2 regions of the Undibacterium sp. TC9W genome follow, and region 1 is predicted to be linked to the other one. Evidence: predicted binding sites of a transcription regulator. Region 1 holds the regulator's gene; the other holds the start of a gene.

Region 1 (15,833 bases):
TCTTTGTAGTCAACTTTTTCTACATGTGCTGCTGTGAAGCGGCAGAATTTTTTGCGTTTGAACAAAGGGTTTTGTTGTTGACGCTTTTGCTTCAATTTGCTTTTGTCGAATTTTTTACCGAATGCCATTTTTGGCTCCTAATCTAGTAAATGTGTCTCGAATTCAGTGACGTGAAAAACGAGACTTTTGCTATTGCGATTTTTGCGCGCTAAAAAACCGGTGAATTCCATGGGATACTCCAGGGCAATTTCTGCAAAACGCTGTGATATTTCACCAGCAGCCATCGCAGAAATCTCAAACTCGACCTGCCGAACTGTGTTCGCCTCACGAGTTTCTGAGCTATGCATCAAGGTAGCAGAAGCTATCGGGATACCGGCCGGGGTGTAGCGCAATGCGCTTTTTTCCACAATCCGGGCTACGAGCTTCAGCTGATTCACTATTTTTTTACGCGACCTTTGTCAATTATTAAGCAGCAGGCGCTTCAACACGTTGCGCTTTTGCAGCATCTTCTTTCTGAACAGCTTTCATCATAGGAGAAGGTGTTGTTTCTGCTTTTTTCAATTTGACTGTCAGGTGACGCAAGACAGCATCGTTGAATTTGAATGCTGTTTCCAACTCGAGCAGAGTTTCAGCATCGCATTCGATGTTCAAGCAAACATAGTGTGCTTTTGCCAGTTTTTGAATCATGTAAGCCAATTGACGACGGCCCCAGTCTTCAACGCGGTGGATTTGACCACCACGGGCTACAACACTTGCCTTGTAGCGCTCGATCATTGCAGGAACTTGCTCGCTCTGATCTGGATGTACGATAAATACGATTTCATAATGACGCATATATTCTCCTTGTGGACAATAAAAATAGCCCGCCTCGGCGTCAAGACGAGTGCGGGAAGAGGAAAGCCGACAATAATAACCTAGTTTTTCATATTGATCAATTAGATCAGTGACTTAGGCAATTTATCTGCCAATTCCTCAAGGTAAATGAGGTATTTTTTTCACATTTCTCAGTAATTGCGCTCATTTTGACTTGCATATTCAGCTTTACTGTATAAAAATACAGACTGCTTGTATATACAGCACCTTAACACTAGAAAACGCCATGCTCAAACTTACTTCCCGCCAGGAACAAATCCTGAACCTGATCAAAGATGCCATTCAAAACACGGGCTTTCCTCCCACCCGTGCCGAGATTGCGACAGAACTGGGGTTTCGCTCGACCAATGCGGCAGAAGAACATCTGCAGGCCCTCGCACGCAAAGGCGTTATAGAAATTGCTGCTGGCACTTCACGCGGCATACGTTTGTTGGAGTCAGAGTTGTCTAGCCATATCACAGGCAAGCAACTGGCCTTGCCCCACCCTGCTCTGCTGCAACTAGCCCTGCCACTGGTTGGCCGGGTTGCAGCCGGCTCGCCGATACTGGCAAGTGAACATATTGAGTCTACTTACCACGTAGATCCCGCCCTGTTCTCTGCCAAACCAGACTTTTTACTGAAGGTACGTGGCATGTCCATGCGTGACGCTGGCATACTTGATGGCGACTTGCTGGCGGTTAAAAAGGCAGACAGTGCCCGCAATGGGCAGATCGTCGTCGCCCGCCTCGGTGATGATGTGACCGTCAAACGCTATAAAAAAACTGGCAACCTGATAGAACTGATGCCAGAGAACCCGGATTACCCTGTCATCAAGATTGGTGACGCAGGAGAAGATTTCGCGCTGGAAGGCCTGGCTGTCGGCCTCATGCGCAATTGGGTTTGAGGTCAGCCTGGGCGTGATTTTACCCTCTCGTTTACTTCACGCCCGGGCAGAATCTCAAGCTTATTTGCTTCTGCCTGCTGACAAGCCCACCTTACATCCTCCCATTAAGTGACTCACTCTCAGGCGAGATAAGCGACAGGCATAAAAAAACGTCCGGACTTTCCGGACGTTTTTCATTTCAGAGCAACGAGCTGTTACTTCAAAAACTTAGTGCTTAACAACCGTCGTGTCTGCAGGAGTTTCCGTCGGCGCTGTAGCCGGCGTTGCAGCCGCCACAGAAACAGGCTCATCCACCAAAGGAACAGGCTGAGTTTCCAGTGCAATTTCCAGGACCTTGTCTATCCAGCGTACCGGGATGATTTCCAGTTTGTTTTTGACATTGTCCGGGATCTCAGCCAGATCCTTGGCATTTTCCTCAGGTATCAATACTGTTTTGATACCACCACGATGAGCAGCCAGCAATTTCTCTTTTAGGCCACCGATAGGCAATACTTCACCACGCAAGGTGATTTCACCTGTCATGGCAACATCAGCACGAACCGGGATGCCAGTAAACACTGAGACCAGAGCAGTCGTCATGGCAATACCGGCAGATGGACCATCTTTTGGTGTTGCACCTTCTGGTACGTGGATATGGATATCACTCTTCTCGAACACATCCGCCTTGATACCCAGACGCTTGGCGCGGCTGCGTACCACTGTGCGGGCTGCTTCTATCGATTCTTTCATGACATCGCCCAAAGTACCTGTGCGGATGACGCCACCTTTACCTGGCATGTTTACAGCTTCTATGGTCAATAGATCACCACCAACTTCAGTCCAGGCCAAGCCAACTACCTGACCAATCTGGTTATCCTTGACGGCAACACCAAAGTCATAGCGGCGCACACCCAGGTACTTGTCCAGATTTTTTGAATTGACCGTGGCTTTTTTCTCGGTCTTTTTCAGCAAGAGCATTTTCACGACCTTGCGGCAAATCTTGGAGATTTCCCTTTCCAGCGAACGCACGCCAGCTTCACGGGTGTAATAGCGAATGATGTCGCGTATTGCACTCTCAGCCACAGTAATTTCGCCTTCTTTCAAACCATTGTTCTTGATTTGCTTAGGCAATAAATAACGCTGTGCAATGCTGGTTTTTTCATCTTCGGTATAACCTGACAGACGTATCACCTCCATCCTGTCCAGCAAAGCTGGCGGGATATTGTAGGAGTTGGACGTCGCCACAAACATGACGTCGGACAAATCGAAATCGACTTCGATATAGTGGTCCGAGAAAGTGTGATTTTGCTCAGGGTCCAATACCTCCAGCAAAGCCGATGAAGGATCACCGCGGAAATCGGCACCCATCTTATCGACTTCATCCAACAGGAACAGAGGATTACGCACACCAACCTTGGACAGACTTTGCAAAATCTTGCCCGGCATGGAGCCTATGTAAGTACGGCGATGACCGCGAATTTCTGCCTCATCACGCACGCCACCCAAGGCCATGCGCACAAACTTGCGGTTCGTGGCACGGGCGATGGACTGCCCCAGCGAGGTTTTACCCACACCTGGAGGACCTACCAGACACAAGATAGGTGCTTTCAGCTTATCGACGCGCTGTTGTACTGCAAGATATTCCAGGATGCGTTCTTTGACCTTATCCAGGCCAAAGTGTTCGTCTTCCAATACTTTTTCAGCATTCGTCAAATCATTGTTGACCTTGGATTTTTTCTTCCATGGCAAATTGACGATGGTATCGATGTAATTACGCACGACAGTAGCTTCTGCCGACATAGGCGACATCATTTTGAGTTTTTTCAACTCATTCTGTGCTTTGTCGCGGGCCTCTTTAGGCATTTTGGCGGCCAGGATTTTTTTCTCCAGCTCGTCAATATCAGCGCCCTCTTCGCCCTCGCCCAGCTCTTTTTGTATCGCCTTGACTTGCTCGTTCAGATAATACTCGCGTTGGGACTTTTCCATCTGGCGCTTGACGCGACCGCGGATACGTTTTTCGACTTGCAGGATATCAAGCTCACCTTCGAGCTGACCGAGTAAATGCTCAAGACGTTTTGCCACACTGAAAATTTCCAGGATGACTTGTTTTTGTTCCAGCTTCAAAGGCAGGTGCGCGGCGATGGTATCAGCCAGGCGACCAGCATCATCAATGCCAGACAGGGATGCCAGAATTTCTGGTGGGATTTTTTTGTTCAGTTTGACGTACTGGTCAAATTGCTGAACGATAGTACGGCGCATAGCCTCGACTTCTGACTCATCACCTTCATCGACGGCGATAGGTGTCAGGTCAGCAAAGAAATGCGATTCAGAATCATGGATCTTGCTGATGCGCGCACGTTGCGCACCTTCGACCAATACCTTGACGGTACCGTCGGGTAATTTCAGCATTTGCAGGATATTGGCAATACAGCCAATTTCGTAAATGTCATCTGCCGAAGGCTCATCCTTGGCAGCGGCTTTTTGGGCGGCAAGCATGATGCTCTTACCCTGATCCATGGCGGCTTCTAAGGCTTTAATGGATTTGGGGCGGCCCACAAACAGGGGGATTACCATGTGCGGGAATACAACGACATCACGCAGTGGCAACAACGGCAATTGGGTTTGTTCGGTAATCAGAGTAGTCGTCATGGCGCACCTTTCATAAATACTGGTTAACAATGTTGGCGCACTGGGCGGAAACACAAGCCCATTCTGGAAAAAAACAATAAAAAAAGCCACTCAGAGAGCTTCTCCGGGTAGCTTTACGATTGAAGCCAGAATCGTTTTGTTAAACCATTGTACTTCGAATCAAATAAAAAAAAGGCAAAATAAATAAAAATGGGGAGTTAAGTCCCCATTTTTGTTACTTCGAAGCAAACAATGCCATCAGGCGCCGGAAACTTTTGGCTGCTCATGGTAAATCAGCAATGGTTTTGCGCCATTAGTGATCGTACTCTCATCAATAACAACCTTCTCCACATTTTGGTGGCTAGGCAAGTCATACATGATGTCAAGCAAGGCATGCTCAAGGATGGAGCGCAAACCACGGGCACCGGTTTTACGCATGATCGCTTTCTTGGCAATGGCCTGCAAAGCGGCTGGGCGAATTTCCAGCTCAGTGCCTTCCATCTCCAGCAATTTTGCATATTGCTTGATCAGGGCATTTTTTGGCTCAACCAGAATCTGGATCAGGGCAGCCTCGTCCAGTTCGTTCAAAGTGGCGATAACAGGCAAACGACCAACCAGCTCGGGGATAAGACCGAACTTGATCAAATCTTGCGGCTCAGCATCTTGCATGACTTCGCTGGCGCTCTTTTCTGCCTGACTCTTGACGCTGGCAGAAAACCCTATGCCACTGCGCTCGGAACGGTCGGAAATGATCTTCGCCAGACCATCAAACGCGCCGCCGCAGATGAACATGATGTTGGTGGTATCAATCTGGATGAAATCCTGATTAGGATGCTTGCGGCCACCCTGAGGCGGTACAGATGCCATCGTACCTTCAACCAGCTTCAGCAGAGCCTGTTGCACGCCCTCACCGGACACGTCGCGGGTAATGGATGGATTATCAGATTTACGGGAAATCTTGTCGATTTCATCGATATAAACGATACCTTTTTGCGCGCGCTCGACTTCATAATTGCAATTTTGCAGCAATTTTTGAATGATGTTTTCTACGTCTTCACCAACATAGCCAGCTTCAGTCAGGGTAGTCGCATCGGCGATGACGAAAGGCACATTCAGCATGCGTGCCAGTGTTTGCGCCAGCAGGGTTTTACCTGAGCCAGTCGGACCTACCAGCAAGATATTACTCTTTGCCAGTTCAACATCGTCTTTTTTACCCAGGTGTTTGAGGCGCTTGTAATGGTTATATACCGCAACTGCCAGAATACGTTTAGCACCAAGCTGGCCAATGACGTATTGGTCCAGCAAGTCAGTGATTTCTTGCGGCGTAGGCAATTCAGTTTTCGCACTGGCAATATTATCAATTTCGGACACTTCGTCACGAATGATGTCATTGCACAAATCGATGCACTCGTCGCAGATGAATACGGATGGCCCAGCTATTAATTTTTTAACCTCATGCTGACTCTTGCCGCAAAACGAGCAATAGAGCAACTTTTCTCCGCTGGAGGATTTTTTATCGGGCATGATACGTATATGAAATAAACAAAATTAATCTATAAACTGATGATTAAACGCTGGCTGGACAGAGCCTGGACTCAGGCATCAGCAACGCATATTAAACATTAATAATCTCAGCTACTTGGTCTTGCATATTACCTGCAAAAACGTCTTTCGTCATGACATCAATATGCAACAATGGGAAGCAAAGAGATATTATAGAACAGAATAAAAAAACGCCCGGACCGTCATGGAACAGGCGTTCTTCTTTTGATAAGCAATGTGCTTGAGGGATTTAAGCGCGATGCGCCAGCACCTTATCGATCAGACCATATTCCGCAGCAGCATCTGCTGACATGAAATTATCACGGTCTGTATCTTTCGCAATTTGTTCAAGGCTGCGGCCAGTTTTTTCAGCCAGTATGCCATTCAGGCGCTCACGCAAATACAAGATTTCACGCGCCTGAATTTCGATATCAGATGCCTGGCCTTGGGCGCCGCCCAGAGGTTGATGAATCATGACACGGGAATTTGGTAAAGAGAAACGCTTGCCCTTGGCACCTGCTGCCAGCAAAAAGGCACCCATGGATGCCGCCATACCGGTACACAAGGTAGATACGTCAGGCTTGATGAACTCCATGGTGTCAAAGATTGCCATACCAGCAGATACCGAACCACCTGGAGAGTTGATGTAAAGTGAAATATCCTTATCAGGATTTTCACTTTCCAGGAACAGCAACTGTGCAACAACAAGATTGGCAGTCTGATCATTGACCGGACCCACCAGGAAAATCACACGTTCCTTGAGCAAGCGTGAGTAGATGTCGTATGAACGCTCACCCCTGCCGCTTTGCTCAATCACCATAGGCACCATGCCCAGCATGTTTGTGTCCAGTGCCGAATTACGGATGATGCCTGTCATGTGTTTTCCTTTATTTGTTACGCTTGTGCGTTGTTGCCCATCAATTCGTCGAAAGGCAGAACTTTGTCTGTGACTTTCGCTTTACCCAACACATAGTTAACGACGTTTTCCTCTAATACAAGGGCTTCAACTTCAGCCAGACGGTTGCGGTCGCTGAAATAATATTTAACGACTTGCTGCGGGTCTTCATAGCTTTGAGCAAAATCTTCAACTTGCGCTTTGATTTGTTCAGTTGTTGCTTGCAGGTTGTTTGCCTTGACCAGTTCAGCCAGGATCAGACCCAGGCGAACGCGGCGCTCAGCTTGTGCATTGAACAAGTCTGTAGGGAAAGGCACGTCTTTGACGTTCATGCCGCGTTGCGCCATGTCTTGACGTGTCATTTCTGCCAGACGTTCGCTGTCTTGCGCCACCAAAGTTTTAGGTACGTCAAATTCGACAACCTTGACCAATGCGTCCATGACACTTTCTTTAGTCTTGGATTTAACACGGCCGCGTACTTCGCGTTCCAGATTGTCCTTGATATCTGCGCGCATCTTGACCAGGTCGCCATCTTCCACGCCCAGCATTTTGGCAAACTCGGAATCTACTTCAGGCATGTGCGCCCATTCCAGTTTTGTCAAAGTGATCGTGAATTCTGCAGTTTTACCTGCAACGTCCTTGCCATGATAGTCTTCAGGGAAAGCCAATGGGAAAGTCTTGGATTCGCCAACTTTCAAACCGATAGTTGCTGTTTCAAACTCAGGCAACATGCGGCCTTCACCCAATACGAAGGCGAAGCCATCAGCTTTGCCGCCAGCAAATTCGACGCCGTCGATTTTGCCTACGAAATCTACTGTAGCGCGGTCGCCATTTTGCGCGGACTGGTCTGCACCACCGTCACCGTGCGCACCCTGCTCGCCTTTAACGTGGAAATGCACGCGTTGCTTGCGCAGGATATCGATGGTTTTATCGATTTCGGCATCAGTTACGTCAGATTTGACTTGCTCAACTTCAGCAATAGCCAAATCACCAACGGTAATTTCTGGATACACTTCAAAAGTTGCATCGAATGCCAAGCTGCCTTCAGCCACGTCTGATCCAGACTTTGGCTCTATGCTTGGGTAACCAGCAACACGCAATTTGTTTTCATTTGCAGCAGCAGCAAAAGCCTGGCCGACTTTGTCGTTCAGCACTTCTGTTTCTACTTGATAGCCATATTGCGCTGCTACCATTTTCATAGGTACTTTACCAGGACGGAAACCAGGCGCTTTTGCTGTACGTGCGCGCTGCTTCAAACGCTTTTCAACTTCCGATTGCACATCAGCGACCGGAAAGGAAATCGTCAAACGGCGTTCCAATTTATCTAAAGTTTCGACTGCAGTTGCCATGAAAATCGTCCAAATAGTAAAAATTCTGTGGTGCGAGGAGGGGGACTCGAACCCCCACACCATTGCTGGCGTCAGGACCTAAACCTGGTGCGTCTACCAATTTCGCCATCCTCGCGGGATGTATGTTTATGTTCACCGGCGCAATGCCGCCACACGTTCTGCACGGCCGTCACAAAAGCAAAGGGCGACCCGAAATTCAAGCGTCGCCCAAAACTGATGTATGTGGCATTACAACTCCAGCCCGATATTCTACTGGATTTTACCGGCATGTGCCTTATTTTTTTAAATACAAGCCCAATACAGCGGCGGAAAAACCATAAAAAGCTATAAAACACTATACAAGGGCAGTATTGCCCGGTATTTCAAGCAATTCCACCTCTGTCAGCATAGCCAACCTGACAGGGGTGGAACCCAAAAATACCCCAAATACTCTTAGATACTGGTCTTCTTGACCCTGAACCATGCCGCATATAGAGCTGGCAAGAACAGCAAGGTCAGAGCAGTCGCAATAATCAACCCCCCCATGATAGCGACCGCCATTGGCCCCCAGAACACGGAACGGGACAAAGGTATCATCGCCAGCACTGCCGCTGCTGCCGTCAGAATGATAGGGCGGAAGCGGCGTACTGCCGATTCCACAATCGCATCCCATGGTGCAGCGCCCTCACCTATATCGTGTTCGATCTGGTCAATCAAGATCACCGAATTACGGATGATCATACCGAACAGGGCAATCACACCGAGCTGCGCGACGAAACCGAATGGACGTTGCAATATCAACAAAGCCATCGCCGCGCCGGCCACACCCAGAGGGCCGGTGAGGAATACCAGCAAGGATCTGGAGAAACTATGCAACTGCAGCATCAGCAAAGTGAATATGATGAAAATCACAAATGGAACATTGGCTGCAATCGATTCCTGCGCCTTGCCACTATCCGCTGCTGCACCTGCCAACTCTATCTTATAACCTGGCAAGAGGCTGGCCCTGATCTGATCCAGTTTTGGTGATACCTGGCTTGATACTGTCGGGCCTTGTATGCCATCAACCACATCGGACTGTACCGTCACAGCCCACTCACGACCTTCACGCCAGACGACACCTGGCTCCCATACCAGATTGATACGGGCAACCTGAGACAAAGGCACAAATTTGCCGCTGCCGGTTGGTACATTGGCATTACCCAATGCCTCTATCGTAGAACGCTCATCGACTGGCTGACGCACGACAATATCAATCAGTTTATTACCATCACGGAACTGACCAACGTTAGTACCCGTCAGTATGGTATTCGCAGCACGCATGACAGCTTGCGATGTAATACCCAGGGCACGCAATTTATCCTGATCCAGATCAATACGCACTACCTTGACTGACTCGTTCCAGTTGTCATTCACACCCACCGTATTCGGGTTGGCACGCATGACTTCTTTGACGCGGTCTGCAATTTCCCTGACCTTGTTTACTTCCAGACCGGTAACACGGAACTGCACCGGATAAGGAACTGGTGGGCCGTTAGGCAAGAGTTTCACACGACCACGCACCTCAGGAAAATCTTTCTTGAAGGCTTCGATAATTTTCAAGCGCAATGCGGAACGTGCTTTCAAATCCTTAGGCAAAACCACGATCTGCGACACGTTGGTTTGTGGGAAAATCTGATCCAGTGGCAAATAGAAACGTGGGCTACCCGTACCGACATAGCTGGTCACGCTTTCCACCCCTTCCTGCTTTTGCATGAAGGCTTCAAACTTCTTGGCTTGCGCTTCTGTTGCCTGGAAGGATGAGCCCTCAGGCAACCACAACTCCACCATCAATTCAGGGCGACTGGAGTCAGGGAAGAATTGCTGTTCAATGAACTTGAATCCATATACACCCAGCATGAACACGCCAAGCGTAATGACTATCGTCGTCTTGCGCCAGGTCACGCACCAGTTCACCAGCGCACGGAAGCGCGAGTAAAACGGTGTATCAAAAATCTCATGCTCACTGCCACCGCCACCTGCATGCGGCTTGACCTTCAACAGCAAATAACCCAAATAAGGCGTAAAGATAACCGCCGCCAGCCATGAAATCAGCAAAGCCAGGGCATTCACCGAGAACATGGAGAAGGTATACTCACCTGCTGCAGATTTTGCCAGACCGATAGGCAAGAAACCTGCCGCCGTAATCAGCGTACCTGTCAGCATAGGCATGGCCGTAGAAGTATAGGCAAAGGTTGCCGCATCAAAGCGAGAAAAACCTTCTTCCATCTTACGAACCATCATTTCAACTGCGATAATCGCATCATCGACCAGCAAACCCAGTGCAATGATCAAAGCACCCAGCGATATCTTGTGTAAATCGATATCAAAGATGCGCATGAACAGGAAGGTAATTGCCAATACCAGCGGTATCGTCAAACCAACCACCAGGCCAGGCCAGATATCGAGGCGGAAAGGTTTGGTATGCAAACCCAAGGCCAGGAAGCTGACCGCAAGAACAATGACAACCGCTTCTATCAGAGTGCGGATAAATTCACCAACCGAAGACTTCACTGCATCCGGCTGATTGGTGACCTGCTCCAGCGTAATGCCTACTGGCAGTTTCGCCTTGATTTCAGCAACATCAACTTGCAGGTGTTTGCCCAACTCAATGATATTGCCGCCCTTTTCCATGGAAATACCCAGACCGACAACTTCTTTGCCGTTGAAACGCATCTTGTCTTGCGGCGGGTTTTTGTATTCACGTTTGACCGTGGCGAAATCACCGAGGCGGAAAGTCGTGCCATTGGCGCGCAACTGCAGATTTTCCAACTCTTTCACCGTCATCAGCGCGCCAGAAATACGGACTTGCAGATTGTCAGTGGAAGTCGTTAGCACACCGGTAGCCTCAACACCATTTTGCGAATTGATTTGCCCTACGATGGCATCAAATGGCACGCCCAGTTGTGAGAATTTCTTTTGCGAGAATTCGATATTGATTTTCTCATCCTGCACGCCAAACAGTTCAACCTTGGATACAGAAGGGATGCGCAAGAATTGCTGACGCACGAAGTCGGCATATTCTTTAACCTCTTCATACTTGAAACCATCGCCAGACAAGGCATAGATGGAGCCGTAGGTATCGCCGAATTCATCATTGAAGAATGGGCCGAGTACGCCGGGCGGCAAGGTCGAACGGATATCACCTATCTTCTTACGCACCTGATACCAGGATTGCGCCGTATCTTTAGGCGGCGTCGATTCACGCAATTGCAGGATAATTAAAGTTTCACCTGGTTTGGAGTAACTGCGTATCTTGTCTATATATGGCGTTTCTTGCAGCTTTTTTTCCAGCTTGTCAGTCACCTGATCTGCCATTTGCAAGGCAGTGGCACCTGGCCAGATAGCCCGCACCACCATCGCGCGGAAAGTAAACGGCGGATCTTCATCCTGCCCCAGTTTGCCATAGCTGAGTATGCCCCCCAGCAAGAGCACGACCATCAGATAACGCGTCAGCGGTATATGCTCCAGCGCCCATCTGGATAAATTGAAACCACGTGAAGAATCACTCATTTGGCGGCTCCTGCTGCCGCAGTTGCAGGAGCTAGGGATGCAGCATCACTGGCAGCGGCCACAGACTTGGCCGGAGCCGGGGTAGTTTCCACACCGAGTATAGTTACTTTCTGGCCATTTTTGAGCAGGTTGGCCCCCGCCGTCACCACTACCTGACCTGGTTTGACACCACCAGCCAGCAAGGCTTCTTCTCCAGAAGAACCAGCCACCTGAACTGGCACCAGCCTGACCACACCAGACTCGACCACCCAGACTGAAGAAGCATTTTTTTCCTGGAACAAGGCAGTCAAAGGCACTTTGATTGCACTGTTCGGATTTTTCGAATTGAAGCTGACATAGGCCGTCATGCCCAGTTGCACATCCTTGTTATCACCAGCAAGGCTGACCTTGGCAGTATAAGTACGGGTAACTGGGTCAGCCATAGGTGACAATTCGCGCAATTTGCCAGGTATGGATTGACCAGGATTGGCCCACAAACGTATGTTGACATCCGTCAGTTGACGGATGGAATTGACCTTGTCTTCTGGTACACCAACGATAACATCCATGGCCCCCAGTTGGGCTACACGCACGACCGATGTACCCGCTGCAACCACCTGGCCCACCTCGGCATCAATGCCTGTCACCACGCCATCAACATCAGCCACGAGGCTGGTATAAGAAGACTGGTTGGACTGGTTTTTATAAGCTGCCAAAGCCTGTTCGTAAGTAGATTGTGCTGATTTGTAGGCCACTTCTTTGCCATCCAGTACTGCGGCAGCCACAAAATTCTTGGAGCGCAACTCTTGATAACGCTTCAATTCAGCCTTGGCCAGGTCACGATTACTCTCAGCCGCCGATAAGCCAGCCTTGGCCTGGACTTGCGCCAGCGCCAGGTCTTGCGGATCCAATTGCATCAATACCTGACCACGTTTGACCAGGGTGCCGGCATCTACTTTGCGGGCAACTATCTTGCCAGGAACACGAAAACCAAGGCGTGACTCTATGCGGGGACGCACTTCGCCAGGCAGCTCGGCATTGATATCTATATTACTGCTCGCCAGGGTAATCGTTCTGACCGGGCGTATGTCTTCGGTTTTTTCGGCAGGTTTGGAGCAAGCCAGCAATAGTGTTGTAGATGCAAGGATGAAGGCAAATGGGACAGCGCGCCTTCCAGCAAACTGCCTCGCTTGAGGATGGACGGTAGTTTCTGGTGTTAACACAGGAGTTTTCCTTTACTATGCTGGCTTTCCGGGCCGGAACAAAACGGGCAAAAATGACAATGCGATTTTATTAATATTTAATATTGACTACATGCTACTATCAAGTAACTGACTTTGCGGTTAGTAATTATAGTTAAGCATCTTGTTTTTGCCAATGACTTTTCGGTCATTAAGACTTTTCATGGAATTTAGCTCAATAAATGTCGGTTAACCATTACGAAAACTTCCCTGTTGCTTCCCTATTACTTCCTGCCCGCTTAAGGCCAGCGGTCAAGGTCATCTATGCTTTTGCCCGCAGTGCCGACGACATTGCCGATGAGGGAGATGCCAGCCCGGAGCAAAGGCTGGCGCAACTGGCAGAATATGAACGCGAACTCGATAACATAGAGAAAAATAGTAGCAGCGAATCACAACTATTCAAGGCGCTGGCTGAGGTGATACGTGAATATAAGCTGCCTTTGCAAAGCTTTCGCGATTTACTGTCGGCGTTTAAACAGGATGTCGTCACTACCAGATATGCAAACTTTACCGGACTGCTGGATTATTGTGCCCGCTCGGCAAATCCGGTCGGCACACTGATGTTGCACCTGTATGAACAGGCCAGTACTGAGAATTTGCGCGATTCAGATGCCATCTGCAGTGCACTGCAACTGATCAATTTTTGGCAGGATGTCGCCATAGACTGGCAAAAACAAAGAATTTACCTCCCGCTGGATGACTTGAGCCGGTTTGGCATAGGAGAACAGCAAATTGCCAGTGGCATGCAAAATGAGGACTGGCGCAATATGATGCGCTTCCAGGTGGCACGCGCCAGGAATATGATGCAATCAGGCAGCGGCCTGGCAAAGCGCCTGCCTGGCAGGCTGGGATGGGAATTGCGCCTGGTGGTACAGGGCGGCTTGTGCATACTGGAAAAAATTGAAGCGGCGAATTACAACGTATTTCAGCACAGGCCCAAGCTCGGCAAGACCGACTGGATCAGGCTGGCATGGCGGGCAACACGTATGTGAGGTAGATATGTGAGGCATGTGAGGTATGTGAAACTGAACGTGAGGCCGGCTGATACAAATCAATACAGATCAATCGCAATCACCTGGCAAACGTTTGCCCGCTCCCACTGTGTCTGCAAATTGCAGCAACATGTAAATCATTATTGTTTTTAACCAATAGCAATAGGAGATACGTGGGATTGAACTTAAAATCAATCTATCAATCACACCAACAGCAAACCCATGGCGACTCTTTCAAGAGCAAGCGGGTCTGCACAGGATTCTGGAGTTTGAATGCGAACTTGTACAACTTGTATATATCGATGCGTTTTCCTACTATCTTTATTGTCACTCAACGGCTGCACCGTCATTGCGATTGCTGATGCGGCCGTCTCGACTACCGTTAAAGTCGGCAGTGCCGTCGTTGGTACCGCAGTAGATGTCACGCGCGCTGGCGTAAGGGCGGTCACCAGCGATAGCGATGACAGCAGTGGGGATAATCAGGGCAGCGATAGCAGCAATACCGACAAGGAATCCTCCAGCAAGCACCATAAATAATAGATAAGCTCCTGCATTTTGTACGATAGCCAACTCAATATCATGCCCACAGCATTGCAAATTGCCAAGCATAGGGAAATACAGGCAGCTGCCAAGACGGTACTGGCACGTCTGGCTGGCATGATCACATCTGAAGATACCGAACAAAGCATCGCCGACAAGGCCTACTCCATGTTGTGCGAATCGGGTTACTCCAAAACCTGGTACCACCAATGCCCCGCCCTCGTGTTGCTAGGGTCGCGTAGCTGCGTCTCCATCTCTGGCAGCGACTATCAACCCGGCAAAGAAACCGTTGGCAAAGCCAATCTGATTACCGTGGATTTGAGTCCGGTCCACGATGAATATTGGGGGGATTGCGCGCGCTCCTTCCCGGTTGAAAATGGCAGAGTGACACACACACCGCAATTGCTGGAGTTTCGCAACGGGCTTTGCTTCCAGCAGCACCTGCATGCGCAAATGCTGGAAACCGTGACACCCAAAACCACGTTTGGTCAGTTATTTGACTGGGCCAATTTACGAATACGGCAAAATGGCTTCGTGAATCTGGATTACCGCAACAATGTCGGGCATAGCATAGTCACAGACCGCGACCAGCGCCAATACATCCATTCTGATAACAACCAGGAGTTGGGAGAAGTCGCCTTTTTCAGCTTTGAACCCTTCATACGCCTAAAAGGCGGCAAATGGGGCTTCAAGCATGAAGGCATTTTCTATTTCAATGAGCAGGGCAAGCTGGAAGAAATATAAAGCAAAGGGAGCTTACTCCCATGTCTATGCACCTGCCATTGCAGGTAAACACAAAAAAGCTGGACAGATGTTAATCTGCCCAGCTTTTCATTTATATCAACTGCCTGCTATCAAGTCTTGGAGCAATCTACCACTGCATTTCTTGAGGCAGCAGGATTAGACGCATCGACCACACCAGTACCATTTGTAACCTTGCAAGTCTGACCGGTAGCCTGGGTATCAACGGTGATATTGAATGGCTTGCCACTCAACCAGCTCCAGTTGAACTGATAATTACCTGGCGCACTGACGGCAAATTTATCAGCAAAACCATCTACTGTATTCACCATGGTCAACACTGTGCCTGCTGTCAGGCCATTGACGGTAAATTGAACCGGCACAGCAGGTACACAAGACACCAGGGCCGTCAGTGAAGCTGCAGGATTGGCATTATTGACAGTGCCAGTGCCATTGGCGACTGTACAGTACTGCGATGCAGGCGGGATACCTACAGTCACTGCAAACGGCTGACCGCTGACACCGTAAGATGCAAACTGGAAGCTGCCATTGGCCGTTACTGTAGTAGTTGCCAACGCATTATTGAGCAATACCATGGAGCTATTGTCAGCCATGCCGGAAACCGTACCACCCACCGGCACATTCGGCACACAGGTTACC
Region 2 (15,833 bases), on a different contig from region 1:
TGCTCCGGGATGCACAGTTTTGTTGAAATTTAAACTATCAAAAAGCCAACAAATATAGATAAAAATATTCCTTACGAGTGGTAACGATTTTGCCAAATATTTAGGCAGGATTCAGGTAGAATAGCGCTTCTTCGAATTTCCCCCTTCCCTGATCGTGCAAATCGGCTCTTACGTGCTGCGTAATAATATTTTTGTTGCTCCCATGGCTGGTGTGACTGACAGACCTTTCCGTCAGTTGTGCAAAGAACTGGGTGCGGGTTATGCCGTGTCTGAAATGGCGGCATCCAATCCCAAACTCTGGGAAACAGAAAAATCCACGCGCCGTACCAACCATGAAGGTGAAATGGAACCCAAGGCCGTGCAGATTGCCGGTGCAGACCCACAGATGCTGGCTGAATGTGCCAAACACAATGTTGATAAAGGTGCGCAAATCATCGATATCAACATGGGTTGCCCGGTTAAAAAGGTCTGTAATGCCTGGTGTGGTTCTGCCTTGTTGCAGCATGAAAGCCTGGTTGGGCAGATACTGGATGCGGTGGTCGGCGCAGTCGATGTGCCGGTCACACTCAAGTTCCGTACAGGCTGGGACAGGGCCAATAAAAATGCCCTGAACATTGCCCGCATGGCAGAGGCGGCTGGGATACAGATGCTGACCCTGCATGGACGCACCCGTGCCGATGGCTATAAGGGTGATGCCGAATATGAGACCATTGCTGCCGTCAAGGCTGCAGTCAATATCCCCGTAGTTGCCAATGGCGACATCACGACACCGGAAAAGGCCAAATATGTACTGGAGGCCACCGGTGCTGACGCCATCATGATAGGCCGGGCGGCGCAAGGCCGACCGTGGATCTTTCGCGAGATCGCCCATTTCCTCAATACCGGCGAGCATTTACCTGCCCCCCTGATTTCTGAAGTTCGTGAACTCATGGATGCCCATTTGAAAGCGCACTATGCCTTCTATGGTGACTACCTTGGCGTTCGAACGGCACGCAAACACATAGGCTGGTATGTGCAAGACCTGGTAGGTGGTGAAGATTTCCGGCAACAAATGAACTTACTGACGGATTGTGATGAACAACTTGCCGCCGTCAGCAGTTTTTTTGATCACATGGCTGGGGAGCGGTTACAATACCGCCCCTTTGAAGAAAAACTGGCAGCATAAGACAAAGCACTTTTACAAAAACCAATTTGTCTTGCCGTCCATAAAGCATGGACTACCCGCCGCCTGGCATAACCGAACAGTGATAAAAACAGCATGAGCAAAGATAGCATTCAAGACGCCGTCCACAAAAATCTGGAAAAATATTTCCGTGACCTGGGCGAGCAACCCGCATCCAATATTTACGACATGGTCGTGTTAGCCGTTGAAAAACCTATGCTGGAAATGGTCATGACGCGCGCATCGAGCAACCAGTCACAAGCCGCCGATATGTTGGGCATCAACCGGAATACCTTGCGCAAGAAATTGCAGCAGCACGGTTTGCTTTAATCCATCTGCGAGGCTTGACACCGATTTCCTTACTCACATCAAAAATCATGATCAAACAAGCCCTCATTTCCGTCTCCGACAAGACCGGTGTGCTCGAATTTGCACGTGAATTGTCTGCGCTCGGTGTCAAGCTCTTGTCCACGGGTGGCACGGCCAAACTGCTGGCCGACAACGGCCTGCCTGTCACGGAAGTGGCAGACTACACCGGCTTCCCTGAGATGCTCGATGGCCGAGTCAAGACCCTGCACCCTAAAGTGCATGGTGGCATCCTGGCGCGCCGTGATTTCCCTGAACATGTGGCAGCACTGGAACAGCATGGCATTCCCACCATAGACATGGTGGTGGTCAACCTGTACCCGTTCCAGCAGACCGTAGCCAAGGGTGAATGCTCACTCGAAGATGCGATAGAGAATATCGATATCGGTGGCCCGACCATGTTGCGTTCTTCTGCCAAGAACCACAAGGACGTGACCGTCATTGTTGATCCGTCTGATTATGCCGTTGTACTGGCAGAGATGAAGGCGAATCAAAACGTCGTCAGCTATGACACCAAGTTCACGCTGGCAAAAAAAGTATTTGCTCACACCGCGCAATACGATGGTGCCATCACCAATTACCTGACCAGCCTGGGTGAAGACAAGGCGCACGCGACACGCAGCGCTTATCCACAAACCCTGAACCTGCATTTTGAAAAAGTGCAGGAAATGCGTTACGGTGAAAACCCGCATCAGTCTGCCGCCTTCTATCGCGACCTGAAATCTCTCGAAGGTTCACTGGCCAACTACAAGCAATTGCAAGGCAAGGAACTGTCTTACAACAATATCGCTGATGCTGATGCCGCATGGGAATGCGTGAAGTCTTTTGCTGAATCTGCCTGCGTCATCGTCAAGCATGCCAACCCTTGTGGTGTGGCTTTGGGTGCGACACCGTTTGAAGCTTACAGCAAGGCTTTGCAGACTGACCCGACTTCTGCGTTTGGCGGCATCATCGCCTTCAACCGCGAACTTGATGGCAAGGCTGCTGAAATCGTCGCCAAGCAATTCGTTGAAGTATTGATCGCGCCATCTTTCACTGCCGAAGCGAAACAGATTTTTGCAGCAAAACAAAACGTACGTCTGCTGGAAATTTCTCTGGGCAATGGCTTCAACCTGTATGACATGAAACGTGTTGGTGGTGGCTTGCTGGTGCAGGCGCCTGATGCCAAAAACGTCTTGCAGGAAGAACTGCGTGTCGTCTCAAAATTGCAGCCAACTCCACAGCAAATGGCTGATATGATGTTCGCCTGGCGCGTGGCCAAGTATGTCAAATCAAATGCAATTGTTTTCTGCGGCAATGGCATGACACTGGGTGTAGGCGCTGGTCAGATGAGCCGCATAGACTCCGCCCGCATCGCTTCGATCAAGGCACAGAATGCTGGTTTGACTTTGACTGGTTCTGCTGTCGCGTCTGACGCGTTCTTCCCCTTCCGCGATGGTCTGGATGTCGTCGTCGATGCTGGTGCGACTTGCGTGATCCACCCGGGTGGCTCCATGCGTGATCAGGAAGTGATTGATGCTGCGGATGAACGTGGTGTCGTGATGGTTTATACGGGTACGCGTCATTTCCGTCATTGATGCGGGATAGATGTATTAAATGAGGTATGTGCGGCCCTGATTATTCAGGGCCGTTTTTTATTGCAGGCGCCTTATTACTACCGACATCACCTGAGTACATCAGCTCAACAATACGCATTGTCCATAACTTGTAAGCAAAGACCATATGCGACAATGCCGCCTCACACAAGATGGCTACAAGGCAGCACTATATTGCCGTGCCGAAGAATTCCCACAGGATGCATGACGAATGATTTATCTAAGAAAGACGACATTGTCTACCTTAACTTGCGCCGCTCTGATGGCCCTGAGTTTGTGGCCTGCCAGCTATGTATCGGCCTCAGAGCCTGATCATCCCGCCGCCAACCAACAGAATTACAGTGCGGACTTGATAGAAACTACCAGGCTTGCTGATAAAGGCGAAGCCGCTGCACAGCTCAAGTTGGCGGGCATGTATTTTGAAGGCCGGGGCGTGGCCAAAGACTTGCAACAAGCCGCCCACTGGTACCGCAAAGCAGCCGATCAGGGAAATGACAGGACACAGTACAGCTTGGGCTGGATGTACCAAACTGGTTCTGGCCTGTCCAAAGATATGCAACAAGCGGCCTACTGGTATCTGAAGGCCGCACAGCAAGGCAATGTCAATTCGCAGAATAATCTGGGTTGGCTTTATGAAAAAGGCCAGGGTGTAGTTAAAGACGTGCGACAAGCTGCTCAATGGTATCTGCAGGCTGCACAACAGGGGAATAAAGAAGCGCAAAACAATCTTGGCGTCATCTATCAGGACGGCATGGATGAGATAAAAAAAGATGAACAACAAGCGGTGCACTGGTACCGCAAGGCAGCGGATCAGGGGCTTTCAGTTTCACAGAATAGTATGGGTCGGATGTATTTCGAAGGTCGTGGTATAGCAAAAGATTATCAGCAAGCGGCCCTTTGGTATCGTAAAGCCGCTGATCAGGGAGAGGCCCGGGCACAATCGAGTCTGGGCTGGATGTATCAGACGGGCACTGGAGTAGCCAAAGATGCGCAACAAGCTGCTGGCTGGTATGTGAAGGCTGCGCAGCAAGGAAATGCAGGGGCGCAGAATAATCTGGGTGGACTCTATCAAAGTGGCATGGGCGTAACCAGGGATGAACAAGAAGCAGCAGTCTGGTATCGCAAAGCGGCCGATCAGGGAAGTGCCGCTGCACAGTTGAGCCTGGGTGAAATGTATGCCACAGGCAGCGGTGTACCCAAGGATGAAAAGCAAGCGGTGGTCTTGTACCGCAAAGCCGCCGAGCAGGGAAATGCCAAGGCGCAATTTGGCTTGGGCTGGATGTATCACACCGGTTCTTTTGTGGGCAGAGACGCACAGCAGGCAGTGCACTGGTATCGCCAGGCTGCCTTGCAGGAAATGTCCATGGCACAAACGATGCTGGGCGGCATGTACCTGGCAGGCGTCGGTGTGCCAGAAAATTTACCCCAGGCCGCATTCTGGTTTCGCCAGGCAGCCAACCAGGGGGCCGCAGATGCAGAATACATTCTGGGAATGGCGTATATCACTGGCAAAGGCGTGCCAGAAGACTGGCGGCAAGGGTCGATCTGGCTGCGTCGCGCTGCTGAACAAAATTATTCTAATGCACAGCACGTGCTGGCTTTGCTTTATCTGTCTCGCAAAGAATCACCCGATGACGGGAAACAAGCCCTTTATTGGCTGCGCAAAGCAGCAGAACGCGGCGATGCCAATGCACAACTCGACCTGGGCAGGATCTACGCTAGCGGCAAAATCTTGAATATAGACAGCCGCGCTGCAGCCAGCACCGTTGCCGGTCCACTTGACAAGGACTGGGACAAAACACAGAAAGACCTGGCGGCAACGATTGGTGAAGTGGTAGGTGTAGCCAGAGATGAACAGGCCGCCTATTTCTGGACCAAGCTATCTCTTGCCAACGGCAATCAAGTTGCACGCGACTATTTACCCCCGCTGGTAGCAGTATTGCCCGCTGAGAGCAAAAGCAAAGTCGATGCAGAAGTCAAAGCCTGGAAGCCTGTGAAATAAAACTTGGCGGCTGGAGTGCGTCAGCTGCGGGAGGGGCTGGCCTTCAATACATACCGCAAACACCGTTGCAGACCAACCGGGCCTGCATTATATTTCCTTACTGATGCGCATCAATTACAAATACCAATACTAATCATCAGAAGCAATTACTCACTTACTTAGCGAGCAATAAAACTAGCTCGCTGATACGCTATACTCATCAGCAATAATTCCTGTAGCAGCACAGCACCACATCTAACACACACTCAGAAGCCCTCATGAAAATCCTAGGCATAGACCCCGGCTTGCGTACCACCGGTTTTGGCGTCATCCATAAACAGGGCAGCAAGCTGACGTATATCGCCTCGGGCACGATAAAGACCATTGATGGTACTTTGCCAGAACGTTTGAAGACCATACTGGCTGGTGTTTCAGAAATAGTACGCACTTACCAGCCAGATTGCGCGGCCATAGAAAAAGTTTTCGTCAACGTCAATCCACAATCCACCCTGTTGCTGGGGCAAGCCCGTGGAGCAGCGATTTGTGCGCTGGTGGCGGCGGACCTGTCAGTGGCTGAATATACGGCCTTACAGGTCAAGCAAGGCGTGGTCGGCCATGGCCGTGCCAAGAAAGAACAGGTGCAGGACATGGTGCAGCGCCTGCTTGCTTTGTCTGGCCTGCCTGGAAGCGATGCTGCCGATGCGCTGGGCGTAGCGATTTGTCATGCCCACAGTGGTGATACCCTGGCAACCCTGGGGGCAATTGCACCGGGACTGGCGAAGAAGGGCTTGCGCGTCAAGGGTGGCCGTCTGGTCGGCTGATACGGGGCTGCAAGCTCATTGCAGCTGCACTATGCCCGCGCCAGATCGTATAACTGGCATGCATAAGCTTAATTGCAGTATCGCAATATCAATATAATTTCCCTGCGAGCCTCGTCAAACGCGCAAGAATCGTTTACTATCACTGCTTATTCATACAGTATGAAAGCAGTCCCATGATAGGTCGCATTGCAGGCACTCTGATAGAAAAGAATCCTCCGCAATTGCTGGTCGATTGCCAGGGTGTGGGCTATGAAGTCGATGTGCCTATGAGTACCTTTTATAACCTGCCGCATCTGGGTGAAAAAGTGGTCTTGCTGACGCATCTGGCGATACGCGAAGATGCCCATGTGCTGTTTGGTTTTGGCACGGCAGAAGAACGCAGCACCTTCAAGCAATTGATCAAGATCAGCGGTGTCGGTGCCCGCACTGCCCTCTCTATTTTGTCTGGCATGTCGGTAGCCGATCTGGCCCAGGCAATCACACTGCAAGAAGCAGGGCGCCTGACCCGCGTACCTGGGATAGGCAAAAAAACTGCTGAACGTTTGTTGCTGGAACTCAAAGGTAAGCTCGGTGCTGACCTGGGTAATGCCACTGCCGCACTGGCTGCGGGTGACCATAGCGCCGATATCCTGAATGCCTTGCAGGCACTTGGTTACTCCGACAAGGAAGCCTTGCTGGCGATGAAATCCGTGCCCGCAGGTAGTGGCGTCTCTGATGGCATCAAGCTGGCATTGAAAGCATTGTCCAAAGGCTAAGCGATGACGATACAGACCGACAATCTTTCATCCAACTTCAGCGAGCCACGCATTATCTCGGCCACGCCGAGCTCGCCCAACGAGGAGGCGATAGAACGCGCCCTGCGCCCCAAGCAGCTTGATGAATATGTGGGCCAGGAAAAAATACGTGGCCAGCTGGAGATTTTCATTACAGCAGCCAGGCAGCGTAGTGAAGCGCTTGATCACACCTTGCTGTTTGGCCCGCCGGGCCTGGGTAAAACCACGCTGGCTCACATCATTGCGCGTGAGATGGGTGTCAACCTGCGCCAGACTTCTGGCCCTGTTCTGGAGCGAGCTGGTGATCTGGCTGCCTTGCTGACAAATCTGGAAGCCAATGATGTGCTTTTCATCGATGAGATACATCGCCTGTCGCCTGTCGTAGAAGAGATTTTGTACCCGGCGCTGGAAGACTACCAGATCGACATCATGATAGGCGAGGGCCCGGCAGCCCGCTCGGTGAAGCTGGATTTGCAGCCTTTTACCCTGGTTGGCGCCACTACCCGCGCCGGCATGTTGACCAACCCGCTGCGCGACCGTTTTGGGATTGTCGCCCGACTGGAATTTTATACACCTGAAGAATTGACCAAGATCGTGACCCGCTCCGCATCGTTGCTGGGCGCACCGATACAGGCGGATGGTGCGCGTGAAATTGCCAAGCGGGCACGTGGCACACCGCGTATTGCCAATCGTCTGTTGCGGCGGGTACGTGATTATGCCGAGGTCAAAGGCAATGGTGAAATCACCAAGGCCATTGCCGATGCAGCATTGAAGATGCTGGATGTCGATGCCGTTGGTTTTGATTTGATGGACAGAAAACTGCTGGAAGCCATCCTCTTTAAATTTGGCGGTGGCCCGGTAGGTCTGGATAACGTCGCTGCTGCCATAGGAGAAGAACGCGACACCATAGAAGATGTACTGGAACCCTATCTGATACAGCAGGGTTTTTTGCAACGCACGCCCAGAGGCAGGATAGCAACTCCGTCCGCGTATGAGCATTTTGGCGTGACCATGCCCAGATCGGGCAATAACGGCGACTTATGGGGTGGTAGCTAAACGCTGACCCCTCCCATGGTTTGTGCTCAATCCAACCGAACTTGATGCCATGTCCCTACTAGCCGAACAACATGCTTATGCCGTCCTTGAGGCCAGGGCGCGTACCCAGCATATCAATCCCCTAAGCTGGCAATTTGAGCTGAGCATTAACGATGCTTATGACATTGCCAAAGCGTCTGACACCATCCGTGCCGCCGAAGGCGAAGTTTGCATAGGCCGCAAACTTGGTTTCACTAACCGCAAGCTGTGGAATAAGTATGGTGAGAAAGCTGCCATCTGCGAACCAATCTGGAGCAGCTTGTTTGACAGCACGGTGCGCTATGTTGAAGATAACCATGCCTACCAAAGCCTGACAGGCGCGCTGCAGCCACGCATAGAACCGGAAGTGGTATTCAAGCTCGGCAGGACGCCGGCTGCCGACGCTTGCATAGAAGAACTCGCAGATTGCCTGGAATGGATGGCACATGGCATAGAGATCGTCGTCAGCCCCTACCCTGACTGGAAATTTGAGGCAGCCGATGCGATAGCCGCACTGGGCTTGCATGGCACCCTGCTGATCGGTGAACCGCGCATCTTGTCGAGCGCCAGTCGCCAGCATCTGGCTGAGCTGCTGGCCAATGCCAGTGTCTCGCTGTCATGCGATGGCACACTGCTGAGCGCTGGCTATGGCAGTAATGTGCTGGATAGCCCATTGCATGCGATCTGGCACCTGCATGGCCTGCTGCAAAAGCAGCCACAGTTCCTTCCTTTGCAGGCAGGTGAAATCATCACCACCGGCACCTGGACTGATGCTTACCCGGTACAGGCCGGGCAAACCTGGGGGACTGCTTTCTCTGGCATCCCATTGCCGGGTCTGAGTGTCAGTTTTGCTTAAAACCGCCAAGTATCAGATGTTGCGGCGCCCCTCCGTGTGAAACACTGATTATCTGAAAGAAAAAGGCTGACATGCGGTACATGTCAGCCTTTTTCTTTTGCAGAAGCGCATAAACTTTATTGGCAATTCAGCCTGGCAGCCGCTGCCAGCATTGTGAGAAACACTTCACAAAGAAAACGCGAAAAGAGAAAGCACTCATCAAGAGTGCCTTCTCAATCTTGCCAGACTCTTTTTTAAAACTGACCTAAGTCAGCATTAAATTAGAACTTGTGACGGATACCAACGTTAACCAGACGTACATCAGCGCCGTTAGGAACTGGATGGAAAGTTGCTGAAGAATCAGCGCTACCCAGGTTGATGTTTGCGTCGTTGCTTGCGCGGGAGATCGAAGTGTACAGGTTAGTACGCTTGGACAGGGAGTATGTGTAACCCAGAGCCAATTGTGTACCGTTAGCAGCTTTCAACAGGCTGTTTTGGTTAGTGGAACGGATGTAGCTGGCGATGATATTGCCAGAGCCAACTGGTACTGTCGCACCCAGCAACCATACGCGACGATCCAGAGCAGCTGCGCCTACGCCATCATCTTTGATGGAAGAAAAACCAGCATGTGCTGTCACTACGTCAAAGTTGTATGTACCAGCCAGCAAGTAGCTCTTAGTTGCATTAGTACCAGTAGCATTTTGCGCATTGCTGTATGACAGTTCAGCAAACAGAGGACCAGCAGTGTAAGCACCAGAGAAACCGATGTAACGGCCAGCTGTTGTGTTACCAGCAACTTCACCGAAACCATAAGCAACAGTACCTACGAAACCACCCAGGTTAGTTGTGTTGTAGATAGCGGAGTTGTTGATACGAACGCCACCGTGGTCGAAGTAAGCTGCAGCGCCCAGGCCGGAAGTACCGCTACCTGCTGTACCGCTAGTGATACCAGTGCCGAATGGATCGAAGCTGTCGATTGCAACGAATGCTGGTGTGTATTGACGGCCGAAGTTAACCGCACCGAAATCACCAGACAAACCTACGTAAGCTTGACGACCGAATGCACGACCACCTTGAGCGGAGCTACCTGTATCAGCATTGATACCCATTTCCAATTGGAAATTTGCTTTCAGACCGCCACCCAGATCTTCAGAGCCTTTGAAGCCCAGACGGGAACCGGATTGAATACCACTATCCAGACCCAGAGTAGAGCCAGCAGGATCGCCAGTGTTTTGATGTTGCAAAGCCATATCAACTACACCGTAGATAGTGACGGAAGATTGAGCTTGCGCTGTACCAGCAACAGCAGCCAAAACTGACAGAGCGATGAGTGATTTTTTCATTGATATTTCTCCAAAGGATTTCACATTGATATTGAACTACATTAAGCACAGTTCGCGCAAAACAGAGCCAAAACATTGATTGCACGAAGAGCGCAAATACTTAAGAACCGACAAGACAGCTAAAAAGAAGTTAACGTATTTGACCAAAAATGGTGTCAGGCAGCCAAGCTAAATCGGCTTTTGGAGGGAATATGGGGGTGTTTTGTCTCGAATAAGCAACAAAAATTGCCTTAAAAGCAATAATTTCAATGCCATTTATTTAACATCGATAATGTCGGACAAGCGCTGAAAAATTACATTATTACCAATAAAAATGAAACAAAAACAAAATTGCAAAGGTCGCCTTAGGCGACCTTTGCAAGTAAAACTTTCTATCTACAATCAGAATGCGTGCAATACGCCTACTGCTGTACGTGTTGCAGAACTATTGCCTGCACCAATGATGCCCAGTGCCAAGGAAACATCTTGTGCATTAACAGAACCAGCTTTTGCATATGTCAGGGAAGCGTAAGCAGTTGTACGTTTGCTGAATGCATATTTACCCAGCAAGATGTACTGATCAGCTTTACCATCGATATCGCCAGAGCGTTTGGTATTGTAATAGGCAGTAGTCAATGTTGTCTGATCAGACAAAGTGAAATCTGCGCCCAGGCCTATGACAGCAATCTTGCGGCCATTTGCGCTTGGCAATGCATCAATCTTCACATTGCCTTCAACTTTATTGCTGGAGTAAGTACCACGCAACATCACAGATGGAGTGATCTTGAATTTGGCGCCACCAGCCCAGCCAGACAGATTGGAGACATTGGCATTGTCACGCAGTTTTGCGTAAGACAGGGCTGCACCGTTTGTACCATCTGTGAAGAAGCCGGACAGACCAGCATAGTTGCTCGCAGTATTGTCGCCTGCTTTTTCACCGAAGCCGTACATAAGCGCGCCGCCGAAACCGGACATCAGAGGAGAAACGTATTTGATGGAATTGTTTTGACGCAGAGCAGTACCGCCCTGGTTAGTACCGAAGCCACCAAAGAATGCGCCAGCATTCAAGGCGCTGAACATCACGTTAGGATTGGAACCTGCGTGTGCCAGGCTGATAGGATCAGCCAGACCGACAGAATCCACACCCAGAATATTGTTACGGCCCAGAGTGACTGTACCGAAATCACCAGACAAACCTACCCATGCCAGACGATCAAACAGGGATGTATTGTTACCGGCCTGATTAAATACGTTACCGCCAAAACCGGCACCTGCAGTACCTGTGTCATTGGCCAGTGTGCCTTCCAGATTGAAGTTAGCTTTCAAACCGCCGCCCAGGTCCTCAGAACCTTTGATACCCCAACGGGAGGTCAGTAACTGACCAGCATCCATGGAGAATTTGGAACCACCAGTTGGTGTCTGGTTGGTAGTAGCTACAACGGCTGCGTCGATAATACCGTAGATGACGACTGAAGATTGTGCGGAAGCGGTTGCTGCAAATGCGCTCAAGACTGCGAATGCCAGTATCGATTTTTTCATTGAAAGCGTCTCCAAAATTATTAATTTATGCGGCCACACCTGAAAAGCTTCGGCCATTATTTTACGAATTTAGTCTTGCCAAGACTTCGAAACCTGCTGATTAAGAAGCTAGGTTCCATTGAAACAAATTAAAGGAATTTGGGCAAAGAGAATTTGCGAACGATCGTTTTTAAGCAAATTTTATGTGGTGTTATCGCAACAAGCATCTACTTTCTTATTATTACAATCTTAAGTTTTCTGTAGGTTTCCAGACTTGGTCTGATGGCGCGTATCCTTAATTCTTCCTACAATAGACACTATCCAGTCTGGTATGGCTCATCGCTCCATCATTACATGCTTAAAAACAATATGAATCTTCCAATAACATTTCCCAGTGTCAGCCTTGACCAAATGATCAGCAAGTTTGACCGCGCCTTGCGTGTGGTCAGCGGCCAGGCCATGTCCAGGCGCACCTATCCTGGACATGATATGCCCGATGGCAATTTGTCCGAACAGGAAAAATCCCATAGTGCAGGTTTGATGCGCGTTAATCATGTCGGCGAAATTTGTGCCCAGGCCCTATACGACTCTCAGGGGGCAAATGCGCATACGGAAGATATACGACAGCAGTTCGAGCATTCCGGTGTAGAAGAAGAAGACCACTTGGCCTGGACGGCAAAAAGGTTGCATGAACTGAATTCACATACCAGCTTCCTGAATCCACTGTGGTATGCCGGGGCCTATGCCTGTGGCACACTAGCCGCCAGGTTTGGTGATGCCGTCAGTCTGGGATTTGTTGTTGAAACAGAAAAACAGGTAGAGGCACACCTGGCCAGCCATCTCAAGAAATTACCGGCAGAAGACCAGCGCTCACGCGCAGTAGTAGAACAGATGCGCGTCGATGAAATTGCCCACGGTGCGGCAGCACAGGCTTTGGGGGCCAGCACCCTGCCTGCTCCCGTGCAGGCAGGCATGAAACTCATGGCCAAGGTCATGACGACGACGGCTTACTATATTTAAAGCCTGAAGGTCTTGAAAAGCAAAGGACTGAAGAGGGCCAGCCTATAAACTTGAGCAACTGAAACAACCGGGCAACTGAGCAACGAACACGCAGCCCCTGGACTGCGCGTTCGTCTTTTGCTTATATTTTTTCCAGCTTGGCGATGCTCAAGTCCAGCTCCTTCATGCCAAACTTGCCGAAATTAATTTGTGCTCTGAGGCTGCCACTGCCGCCACCGCCATTCAGATTCACAATGACGCCCTCACCAAATTTGGCATGCTCCACATTCTGGCCTATGCGCCAAGTCATGGCGTCATTACTCTTCTTGAAGGTCTGAGCAATACGATTCGCGGCATCGTCAGGCGCTTCATCCCAGGCGGACTTTTTATTTCCAAACCAGGTCGGCTGTACCCGTGGTGTCAGCCACTTCAATGATTCTTCCGGCAACTCATCAAGGAAGCGGGAACGCATGTTGTAACGGGTCTGGCCATGCAGCATACGGGTTTGTGAAAAACTCAGGTACAGGCGTTTGCGCGCCCGTGTAATCGCCACATACATGAGGCGGCGTTCTTCTTCTACACCACTGTCTTCCTGCGCACTGTTTTCATGCGGGAACAAGCCTTCTTCGAGACCGGTAATAAATACCGCATCAAACTCCAGGCCCTTGGCGGAATGCACCGTCATCAACTGCATGGCATCTTGCCCGGCCTGTGCCTGGTTGTCACCCGCCTCGAGAGAAGCATGCGACAGGAAGGCTGACAGCGGTGACATCACCGTTGGCAAGGCCGCGTCGGCATCGATGATCTGATCACCATTCTCGCTCTGCAGTAAAACAGCCGCACTACTGGCAGGGCCGGCAAAGGCAGGTGCCTCCTTATTAAAGCCTTCTTCTGATACGAAAAGGGTGGCAGCGCTGACGAGCTGCTCCAAGTTTTCTATGCGGTCTGCACCTTCTTTTTCAGTCTGGTAATGCGTCAGCAGACTGCTGACTTCCAGCACAATCTTGACCATCTCGGGCAAGGGCAGGTTCTGGGTTTCAAAACGTGCACCTTCGATCAATTTGACAAAGTTCGCCAGAGAAGAACCAGCCTTGCCAGCCACATAAGGTACTGCCGCATACATGGAAATATTCTGCTGTCTGGCGACATCCTGCAATTGCTCCAGCGAGCGCGCACCTATGCCACGGGTAGGAAAATTTACCACGCGCAAGAAGGCAGAATCATTGTGCGGGTTATCCATCAATTGCAGATAGGCGATCGCATGCTTGATCTCGGCACGCTCGAAAAAGCGCTGGCCGCCATAAACGCGGTAAGGGATATTCGCCGTGAACAGCGCATGTTCTATGACACGTGACTGCGCGTTCGAACGATACAGTATCGCAATCTCGCTACGCAGCGAACCTTCACGTATCAGGTTCTTGGCCTCTTCTATGATCCAGTTGGCTTCTTGTATATCGCTACTTGATTCCATGATGCGCACCGGCTCACCATGACCAGCATCCGTACGCAAATTCTTGCCCAGTCGCTTGCTATTGTGTTCTATGAGTACATTGGCACTATCGAGGATGTGGCCGTGCGAGCGGTAATTCTGCTCCAGCTTGATCAGGTTCTGTACCTGAAATTCACGCTCAAAGGCGGACATATTGCCGACATTGGCACCACGGAAGGCATAGATACTCTGGTCATCATCACCGACGGCAAACACTGCACCACCTTTTTTACCACCCTCGCCCGCCATCAGCTTCAGCCACTTGTATTGCAGGTCATTGGTATCCTGGAACTCATCGACGAGGATATGGCGGAACCTGTCCTGATAATGCTCACGCAGCGGCTGGTTGCGGCTCAGCAATTCATAGGTACGCAACAGGAGTTCAGCAAAATCAACCACACCTTCACGCTGGCATTGCGTGTCATACAGATCATACAAACCAACCAGCTTGCGGTTGAAGTCATCATAGGCATCGACTTGCGCTGCACGCAAACCCTGGTCCTTGGCACCATTGATAAAATACATCAGGGTCTTGGGTGGGAACTTTTCATCATCGATATTGTTCGCCTTCAGCAAACGCTTGATGAAGGATAACTGGTCGCCAGAATCAAGAATCTGGAACGTCGATGGCAAACCAGCATCGCGATGATGGGCGCGCAAGAGGCGGTTACACAGGCCATGGAAAGTACCTATCCACATGCCGCGTGTATTAATCGGCAACATGGCAGACAAACGCGTCAGCATTTCCTTGGCGGCCTTGTTTGTAAAGGTCACGGCCAGTATGCCACCGGGCGAGACCTGACCAGTCTGTATCAGCCAGGCGATGCGGGTAGTCAGCACGCGTGTCTTGCCAGAACCGGCACCAGCCAAAATCAGGGCAGACTGCGCCGGCAAGGTCACGGCAGCCAGTTGTTCGGGATTTAAGTTGTGGAGTAAATTTTGCATAGGCAGATTATACGGGACTATGCCTGCCAGCCTGTTTTCCACTCCCTGAGTCAGGCAAAATCAGGCAAAATTTATTGTCGGCAGGCTTGACAGGCCTGGCTGCACGCGCAGATAATCATTTCAATCGCAATAGAAATTTCATCCACATTTCATTATGCAAACTCAAGTCAAAGATCAAGTACACGCACAAAGCAGCACTGCTTTGTGTATGGTCTTTGCTAAAGCCAAGAAACAGACGCTCATCTGACCGGGGCGTGCTGTCCCGTCAGGTGAGCTGACAGGATGGCAAAAACGGTACTCTCCCCCTTTGCGCTGTATGTCAACTCCCTGCGGGTCTTTAACCGGTCCACAGGAGAACAGGCATGTCCAGCAGCAATAATAGCAATAGCAATTCCAGCAACACTCATATTGAATCCATTCATCACAACAGGCGCGACGATTTTTCTGGCATCTGGGTCGCTCTGATAACGCCATTTTGCAATGGCCCGGACGCGGCAGTGGATTTACCCGCACTGCAGGCGCTGGCAAGCAAGTTGATCAAGGAAGGTGTCACGGGCCTGGTCGTCTGTGGCTCCACCGGCGAAGCAGCCGCACTCAGTGAAGAAGAACAATTGCAAGTGCTGGATGCGGTGTTGGCCGTGGTATCGCCCAATCAAGTCATCATGGGCTTGAGCGGCAATCATATGGGGCAAGTCTTGCACAGGCTGGCAGTCATAGGGCAAAGACAGCTTGCTGGAGTACTGGTCACGCCACCGTATTACATACGGCCATCACAGGCGGGCATCATGCACTACTTCAATGAAATTGCCGGGGCCTCTGCTGTGCCGGTACTGCTGTACAACATCCCTTACCGCACGGGCGTAAATATGGAATTACCCACGCTGCAGCAATTGGCAAAACATCCGAATATCGTCGCCATCAAGGATTGCGGCGGCAATCTGCAAACCACCATG

The links. The regulator LexA, encoded in region 1, represses DNA repair genes until DNA is damaged. The targets are predictions, from matches to a motif close to ACTGTATNNNNATACAGT.
Region 2: ruvA (Holliday junction branch migration protein RuvA) is a predicted target of LexA. The motif match lies at 6,067-6,084, and genes of this name have one in related genera.

The regions. Positions count from the first base shown of each region.
Region 1 covers NZ_JBMPPJ010000005.1:334,140-349,972, forward strand. The annotation lists gene rpsR (30S ribosomal protein S18) at 1-128, opposite strand, end outside; gene priB (primosomal replication protein N) at 138-437, opposite strand; gene rpsF (30S ribosomal protein S6) at 466-834, opposite strand; gene lexA (transcriptional repressor LexA) at 1,100-1,756, shown strand; gene lon (endopeptidase La) at 1,964-4,384, opposite strand; gene clpX (ATP-dependent Clp protease ATP-binding subunit ClpX) at 4,622-5,887, opposite strand; gene clpP (ATP-dependent Clp endopeptidase proteolytic subunit ClpP) at 6,156-6,782, opposite strand; gene tig (trigger factor) at 6,800-8,149, opposite strand; tRNA gene ACO0LN_RS09420 (tRNA-Leu) at 8,178-8,264, opposite strand; gene ACO0LN_RS09425 (efflux RND transporter permease subunit) at 8,582-11,680, opposite strand; gene ACO0LN_RS09430 (efflux RND transporter periplasmic adaptor subunit) at 11,677-12,882, opposite strand; gene hpnC (squalene synthase HpnC) at 13,083-13,892, shown strand; gene ACO0LN_RS09440 (hypothetical protein) at 14,217-14,429, shown strand; gene ACO0LN_RS09445 (M24 family metallopeptidase) at 14,472-15,176, shown strand; gene ACO0LN_RS09450 (hypothetical protein) at 15,287-15,833, opposite strand, start outside.
Region 2 covers NZ_JBMPPJ010000004.1:29,058-44,890, reverse strand. The annotation lists gene dusB (tRNA dihydrouridine synthase DusB) at 155-1,165, shown strand; gene ACO0LN_RS06150 (helix-turn-helix domain-containing protein) at 1,259-1,492, shown strand; gene purH (bifunctional phosphoribosylaminoimidazolecarboxamide formyltransferase/IMP cyclohydrolase) at 1,540-3,105, shown strand; gene ACO0LN_RS06140 (tetratricopeptide repeat protein) at 3,359-5,125, shown strand; gene ruvC (crossover junction endodeoxyribonuclease RuvC) at 5,383-5,925, shown strand; gene ruvA (Holliday junction branch migration protein RuvA) at 6,099-6,680, shown strand; gene ruvB (Holliday junction branch migration DNA helicase RuvB) at 6,684-7,754, shown strand; gene ACO0LN_RS06120 (2-keto-4-pentenoate hydratase) at 7,804-8,628, shown strand; gene ACO0LN_RS06115 (porin) at 8,889-9,950, opposite strand; gene ACO0LN_RS06110 (porin) at 10,332-11,468, opposite strand; gene coq7 (2-polyprenyl-3-methyl-6-methoxy-1,4-benzoquinone monooxygenase) at 11,817-12,467, shown strand; gene ACO0LN_RS06100 (UvrD-helicase domain-containing protein) at 12,589-14,880, opposite strand; gene dapA (4-hydroxy-tetrahydrodipicolinate synthase) at 15,243-15,833, shown strand, end outside.